Linked DNA regions of Neorhizobium galegae. Each later gene encodes a partner of the first gene's protein in a complex. Links are inferred from orthologs where the notes say so. Each region holds a gene or a part of one and is shown on either strand. Other genes may lie near its edges.

Evidence for each region.
Region 2: the proteins of LZK81_RS04495 (region 1) and tldD are in contact, whole or in part, in a solved structure (PDB 5NJ9), measured with the Escherichia coli proteins. The link is inferred for Neorhizobium galegae from one-to-one orthologs.

The regions. Positions count from the first base shown.
Region 1 is NZ_CP090095.1:925,357-928,620, forward strand. What follows is about bases 38-2,982. They hold LZK81_RS04495 (TldD/PmbA family protein), read left to right. Parts: upstream 38-809; coding sequence 810-2,156; downstream 2,157-2,982. Other genes in these bases: LZK81_RS04490 (monovalent cation:proton antiporter-2 (CPA2) family protein), read right to left, coding at 38-705; LZK81_RS04500 (3'(2'),5'-bisphosphate nucleotidase CysQ), read left to right, coding at 2,162-2,965. Outside these bases: more of LZK81_RS04490, read right to left, coding at 1-37; LZK81_RS04505 (DUF4170 domain-containing protein), read left to right, coding at 3,028-3,264.
Region 2 is NZ_CP090095.1:1,059,484-1,062,793, reverse strand. Bases 80-3,070 are described here. They hold tldD (metalloprotease TldD), read left to right. Parts: upstream 80-862; coding sequence 863-2,278; downstream 2,279-3,070. Other genes in these bases: LZK81_RS05105 (GrpB family protein), read left to right, coding at 2,285-2,830; LZK81_RS05115 (SURF1 family protein), read left to right, coding at 80-769. Also shown: more of LZK81_RS05115, read left to right, coding at 1-79. UniProt on the Escherichia coli protein: Metalloprotease involved in CcdA degradation. Suppresses the inhibitory activity of the carbon storage regulator (CsrA).

The DNA.
Region 1 (3,264 bases):
CATCGCCGCCGCCGATCCCAGCACCACCAGCAGGGCGGCGGCGATCATCACCTCTCGCGCACCGGTGCGGGCAATGATCTGGAACATCGGCGTCAAAAGATAGCGGCCGGCAATCACCATGGCGCCGACCGCTCCGACCGCGATTGCAAAATCCAGAAGCGGCGAGGCTTCCGTCTCCGTGGTTCCAGGCGCCAGGATGGTGATCAGTGCCAGCAGCGGCACGATGGCGAGATCCTGGAACAGCAGCACCGAAAACGATCGCTGGCCGTGTCGGCTGTTCATCTCGCCATCGTCGTTGAGGATCTGCAGGGCAAACGCCGTCGAGGACAATGCAAGGCCGAAACCGACGATCAGGCTGCCGCGCCAGTCCGCCATGTTGGTCAGATACGCCAATCCGGTCAGCACCAATCCCGAGATCACTACCTGTGCCGGCCCGAGGCCGAAGACGTCGCCGCGCATCTGCCAGAGACGCGAAGGCTTCAGTTCGAGCCCGATGATGAACAGCAGGAAAACGATGCCGAATTCCGCGAAATGCAGCACTTCTTCTGTCTCGACGATCTGCTGCATGATCGGTCCGATGACCACTCCGGCGGCAAGATAACCGAGCACCGTGCCGAGTCCCAGCTTCCTGAACACCGGGGCGGCGATCACCGCGCCGGCAAGCAGGAGAAGCATTTGGGAAAATAGCGAGTCGGGAGCGGTCATGAAGGATGCTTTCAGTCTAAGGTGGGAAATCAAGAATCGGCGAGCCGCCCTTGATGCTTCTGACAGTGCACAATAAATGGGACGAGAATGAAAGGCTTGCAATCATGACCTCTGAAATCGATTCCGCCGAACTGCTTTCCCGCGCCAGCCAACTGATCGATCTAGCCAAGGCCGCGGGAGCGGATCAGGCGGATGCGGTCGTGGTTCGCTCCCGGTCCCGCTCCGTCAGCGTCCGTCTCGGCAAGGTCGAGGGCACGGAAGCGTCCGAAAGCGACGACTTCTCGCTTCGCGTCTTCGTCGGCCGGCAGGTCGCCAGCGTCTCGGCCAATCCCGGCTTCGACATGAAGGTGCTTGCCGAGCGCGCCGTCGCCATGGCCAAGGTCTCTCCCGAAGATCCTTTCGCCTGCCTTGCGGACGAAGCCGATCTCGCCAGATCCTATCCGGATCTCGAGCTTTACGACCCGACCGATGTGCCAACCGATGCATTGCGCGAAGCGGCGCTCGAAATGGAGCAGGCGGCGCTCGACGTCGAGGGCGTCACCAATTCCTCCGGTTCCGGCGCATCGTCCGGCATGGGCGGCCTCGTGCTCGTCACCTCCCACGGCTTTTCCGGCAGCTATATGGCATCCCGTTTCGGCCGCTCCGTCAGCGTCATTGCCGGCGAGGGCACCAGGATGGAGCGCGACTACGATTTCGACAGCCGCCTTTATGCCGCCGATCTCGACGATCCGAAGCTGATCGGCCACCGTGCCGGCGAGCGGACCGTGAAACGCGTCAATCCCCGCCAGGTCGATACCGGCAGCAACGTCACCGTCGTCTTCGATCCGCGCATCGCCCGTGGTTTCGTCGGCCACATTGCCGGCGCCATCAACGGCGCGTCCGTCGCCCGCAAGACCAGCTTCCTGCGGGACAAGATGGGCCAGCAGGTGCTGAAGGCCGGGCTCAGCATCACCGACGATCCGCTGATCGTGCGTGGCTCCTCCTCGCGTCCCTTCGATGGCGAGGGCGTGTCCGGGGAACGCATGGTGATGATCGAGGACGGCGTCCTGAACCACTGGTTCCTGTCGACCTCGACCGCGCGCGAACTGGGGCTTGCCACCAACGGCCGTGGCGTGCGCGGCGGCACGGCCGTCTCGCCTGCCTCCACCAATCTGGCGCTGGAGCCCGGCGACATCTCGCCCGAAGACCTGATCAAGTCGATCGGCAACGGTTTCTACATCACCGAACTGATCGGCCAGGGTGTCAACATGATCACCGGCGAATACTCGCGCGGCGCGACCGGCTTCTGGATCGAGAATGGCGAACTCGCCTATCCTGTTTCGGAAGTGACGATCGCCTCCAACCTCAAGGACATGTTCATGCGCCTGACGCCGGCCAACGACATCGACCGAAAGTTCGGCGTCGCCTCCCCGACCATCGCCATCGAGGGCATGACGCTGGCGGGACGCTGATCCCGATGACGGTTGCTGAAGCCTGGGGCCAGGATCTCGAACTCATTCTCGACGCGGCGCGTCAGGCCGGCGACATCGCCCACGGATTTTTCGGCCGCTCGCCGGAAGTCTGGTGGAAGAACGAGGGCAGGTCGCCGGTCAGCGCCGCCGACTTCGCCGCCAACGACCGGCTGCAGAGCCTGCTCCTGACGGCCCGGCCGGATTACGGCTGGCTCTCCGAGGAGACCGACGACGACGTTGCCCGGCTTGGCCGCGAAACGCTCTTCGTCGTCGATCCGATCGACGGCACCCGCGCCTTCATCAACGGCGAGAAGACCTGGTGCGTCTCGGTCGCCGTCGTACATCGCGGCCAGCCGGTCGCCGGCGTCCTGGTCGCGCCGGCGCTCGACGAGGAGTTTTCCGCGATGAAGGATGGGCCGGCGCTGAAGAACGGCCGGCCGATTTCGGTCACCGCCGGCCGCAGCAATGGCGAACTGGTTATCGCGGCCGACGAGAACCTCGTCAAGAAATTCGAGCCGGATTTTCGCGACGAAGTCCGCCGGGTGCTGCATGTACCATCGCTTGCCTACAGGCTCGCCATGATCGCCGACGGCAGCATCGATGGCACGGTCGTCAAGCGCGCTTCCCACGACTGGGATCTGGCGGCCGCCGACCTTATCCTCGAACGGGCGGGCGGCCGCCTTATCGATCTTGCCGGCAACCGGCTCGTCTATAACCGCGAGAGTGTCATCCACGAAATGTTGGCCGCCGGGGCCGAACATGCGCTCCGCAGCCTTTTGCCCCAGCTTGCCGGCCTGGCACCGGGTTGACCTTTCATGAGGAATGCAGCACAGGAAAGACCGGGGGAGCTGGAACGGACGGATATCGGACAATGACGGAAACGGGCGAAAAGAAACAACTTCTGCACCTGGTCTTCGGTGGCGAACTGCAGAGCCTGGAAGGCCTCCAATTCAAGGACCTTTCGGCGCTTGATATCGTCGGCATCTATCCGGACTATGCGACCGCGCTGATCGCCTGGCGGGGCAAGGCGCAGCAGACGGTCGACAACGCCCATATGCGGTATTTCATCGTCCATATGCACCGTCTGCTCGATCCTGATACTAAGTCG
Region 2 (3,310 bases), 130 kb from region 1 along the record:
GGCGACCAAGGCACCCACCCAAGCCGCATCCGATGAAACGCCCGCCCGCGGCGGTGGCCGGATGATCGCGACCGCCGTCGTGGTGCTGGCGGCGCTCGCCATCTTGCTGTCGCTCGGCACCTGGCAGGTGGAGCGGCTGCATTGGAAGGAGGGCCTGCTTGCCGATATCGCCCAGCGGCGGGCGGCGGCACCCGTCCAGCTCTCCGATATCGAGTCGATCCGGAAATCCGGCGGCGATATCGAATACCGCCGGGTATCGATCACGGGCACGTTCGACCACGCCAGCGAGCGACATTTCTTCGCGACCTTCGGAGGCCAGACCGGTTTTTACGTCTACACCCCGATGACGCTTGCCGACGGCCGCATCCTGTTCGTCAACCGCGGTTTCGTGCCCTATGAAATGAAGGACCAGAAAACCCGTACCGCCGGGGAAGTTGCCGGCCCGCAGACCGTCACCGGATATGCGCGGGTGCGGCTTGGGGAAAAGCCGTCCTCGATCGTTCCGGACAACGATCTCGCCAAGAACATCTTCTACTGGAAGGATCTCGATGCCATGGCCTCGACCACCGGTATCGAGGCGTCGAAGGTCGTGCAGTTCTTCGTGGATGCCGATGGGTCGATCGTCAATCCGGGCGGCTGGCCCAAGGGCGGCGTCACCCAGTTCGACCTGCCGAACAGCCACCTCCAATATGCCGTGACCTGGTACGGCCTTGCCGCAGCCCTCGTTGCGGTCGTCATCGGCATGATCTTCCGCCGCAAACGCGCCTGAGCCCGCAGGATAGGCTTGCTTCGGTCCCTCCCCGGACCTACATCGGTTGGAGCAGAGCGCGCGTCTTCACAGGGTAGCGCCGAAGGAGCACTCATGAACACCGACCTTCTCAACCTTTTCGACTGCGACGAGACCAAGCTGCGCTCGATCCTCTCCGAGGCGCTTACCGGCGCCGATGACGGCGAGCTTTTCGTGGAACATGCCCAGGCGGAATCGCTGACCTTCGACAACGGCCGCCTCAAGGGCGGTTCGTTCAACACCGACCAGGGGTTCGGACTGCGCTCGGTCGCCGGCGAAGCGGTCGGTTATGCCCATGCAGGCGAGCTTTCGTCGGCAGCGCTGTCCCGCGCCTCGGATGCGGTGCGGGCCGTCACCGCCGGTTATTCCGGTTCCTATACGGCCGCTCCGCAGCGCACCAACAAGAAATATTACGGCGACGAGAACCCGATCGGCAGCCCCAGCTTCGAGGAGAAGGTCAAGCTGCTGACCGATATCGACGCCTATCTGCGCTCCAAGGACGACAAGGTGCGGCAGGTGACGGCCACCGTTTCGGCAAGCTGGCAGGTGGTCGACATCCTGCGCGCCGACGGACACCGGGTGCAGGATATCCGCCCGATGACCCGCATCAACATTTCCGTCGTCGTCGGTGACGGCGACCGGCAGGAGAGCGGTTCGTTCGGCACCGGCGGCCGCATCGGCTTCGGCGATTTCGTCACGGAAGGCAACTGGCAGACCGGCGCCGACGAGGCGCTGCGCCAGGCGCTCGTCAATCTCTCCGCAATCGACGCGCCGGCGGGCACGATGGATGTCGTGCTCGGCTCCGGCTGGCCGGGCGTGATGCTGCACGAGGCGGTCGGCCACGGGCTGGAAGGCGATTTCAACCGCAAGAAGACATCGGCCTTTGCCGGGCTTCTGGGTGAGATGGTCGCGGCCCCCGGCGTTACTGTCGTCGATGACGGGACGATCGACAACCGCCGCGGCTCGATCACGATCGACGACGAAGGCACGCCGTCCGCCTATAACGTGCTGATCGAGAACGGCAAGCTTGTCGGTTACATGCAGGATCGCCAGAACGCCCGGCTGATGGGCGTCCAACCGACCGGCAACGGCCGCCGCCAGGGTTACGCCTATACGCCGATGCCGCGGATGACCAATACCTACATGCTCGGCGGCGACAAGACGCCGGAAGAGATCATCGCCTCGGTCAAGAAGGGCATCTACGCCGTCTCCTTCGGCGGCGGCCAGGTGGACATCACCTCCGGCAAGTTCGTGTTCGGCTGCACCGAGGCCTACATGATCGAGAACGGCAGGATCGGTCCGGCAATCAAGGGCGCGATGCTGATCGGCAACGGCCCGGATGCGATGCGCCGTGTCTCGATGGTCGGCAACGACATGAAGCTCGACACCGGCATCGGCAATTGCGGCAAGGGCGGCCAATGGGTCCCCGTGGGCGTCGGCCAGCCGCATCTGCGGATGGACCAGGTGACGGTGGGCGGGACGAAGGCGTAAGGCCTGATGCCAACACCGGTCGAGATCGTCGATTACGACCCTTCCTGGCCGGCATGTTTCGCGGAGGCGGCGCTTAGGCTTGCGGCGCTTCTTGGTGACTTGGTCGTGTCGATCGACCATGTCGGCAGCACGGCCGTTCCGGGTCTAGCCGCCAAGCCGCTGATTGATATCGACGCGACGCTGCGCTCGGCCGCCGACATGCCGGCCGCCTCCGGCCATCTTCATTCCTGGGGATACGAACCGCGCGGCTCAAGGCATGGCGACGGCGTCTGGGCGTTTCTGCTCCGCGGAGAGCCGGGACAGCGCGTCTATCTCTGCCCGCCGGACAACGAGACCCATCGGAAACGAATGCTCTTTCGCGACAGACTGAGAGCCAATGCCGATCTGGCGGTCCAGTACGAGGGGCTGAAATACAAACTTGCCTTAGAATTCCGGCTTGATGGAGACAGCTACACGTCCGCCAAAAGCGAATTCATCCGAGCCGCCATCGGAACGGCCGCATCGGTCGAAACTCTCGTCCTGAAATTGCCGGTGAGGGACGGCGGGCAGTAAACTCACCCTCATCCGGCCTAAACAGCCATTTCCGCTCGATCGCCGATGCGAGATCGAGCCGGTTTGTGCGGGCAAAGAGCAGGACGTGGCCGAGGAGATCGGCCGTCTCGTCGGCGAGGTCGCGGCTGAGATCCTCGTCGCTCCTGCCCTTCTTTCGACCGCGGCCGGTTGTGCGGTTCCAGGCCTGGGTCAATTCGCCCATCTCCTCCTGCAGCTTCAGGAGAAACCAGTCGGGATCACGGATCATTCCGTGGGTTTCGGCATAGGTTGCGGATGCGGCCTCGAATTGTTCGGTAAGTTTGCCCAGCATGGCGTTCTCCTTTTGTATCCACAGGAGAATGCCGATTCCCGCGCCGTGTCCAGAGGGTCCTTCCCTGCTCGCCTGCCTCGATGTCTACACGCCAAATTGATATCGAACGGAGAGAAATAACCAGTGGTTGACGATCCCATGATAACTGTGGCCGTCCTTTTTGCTTGGAG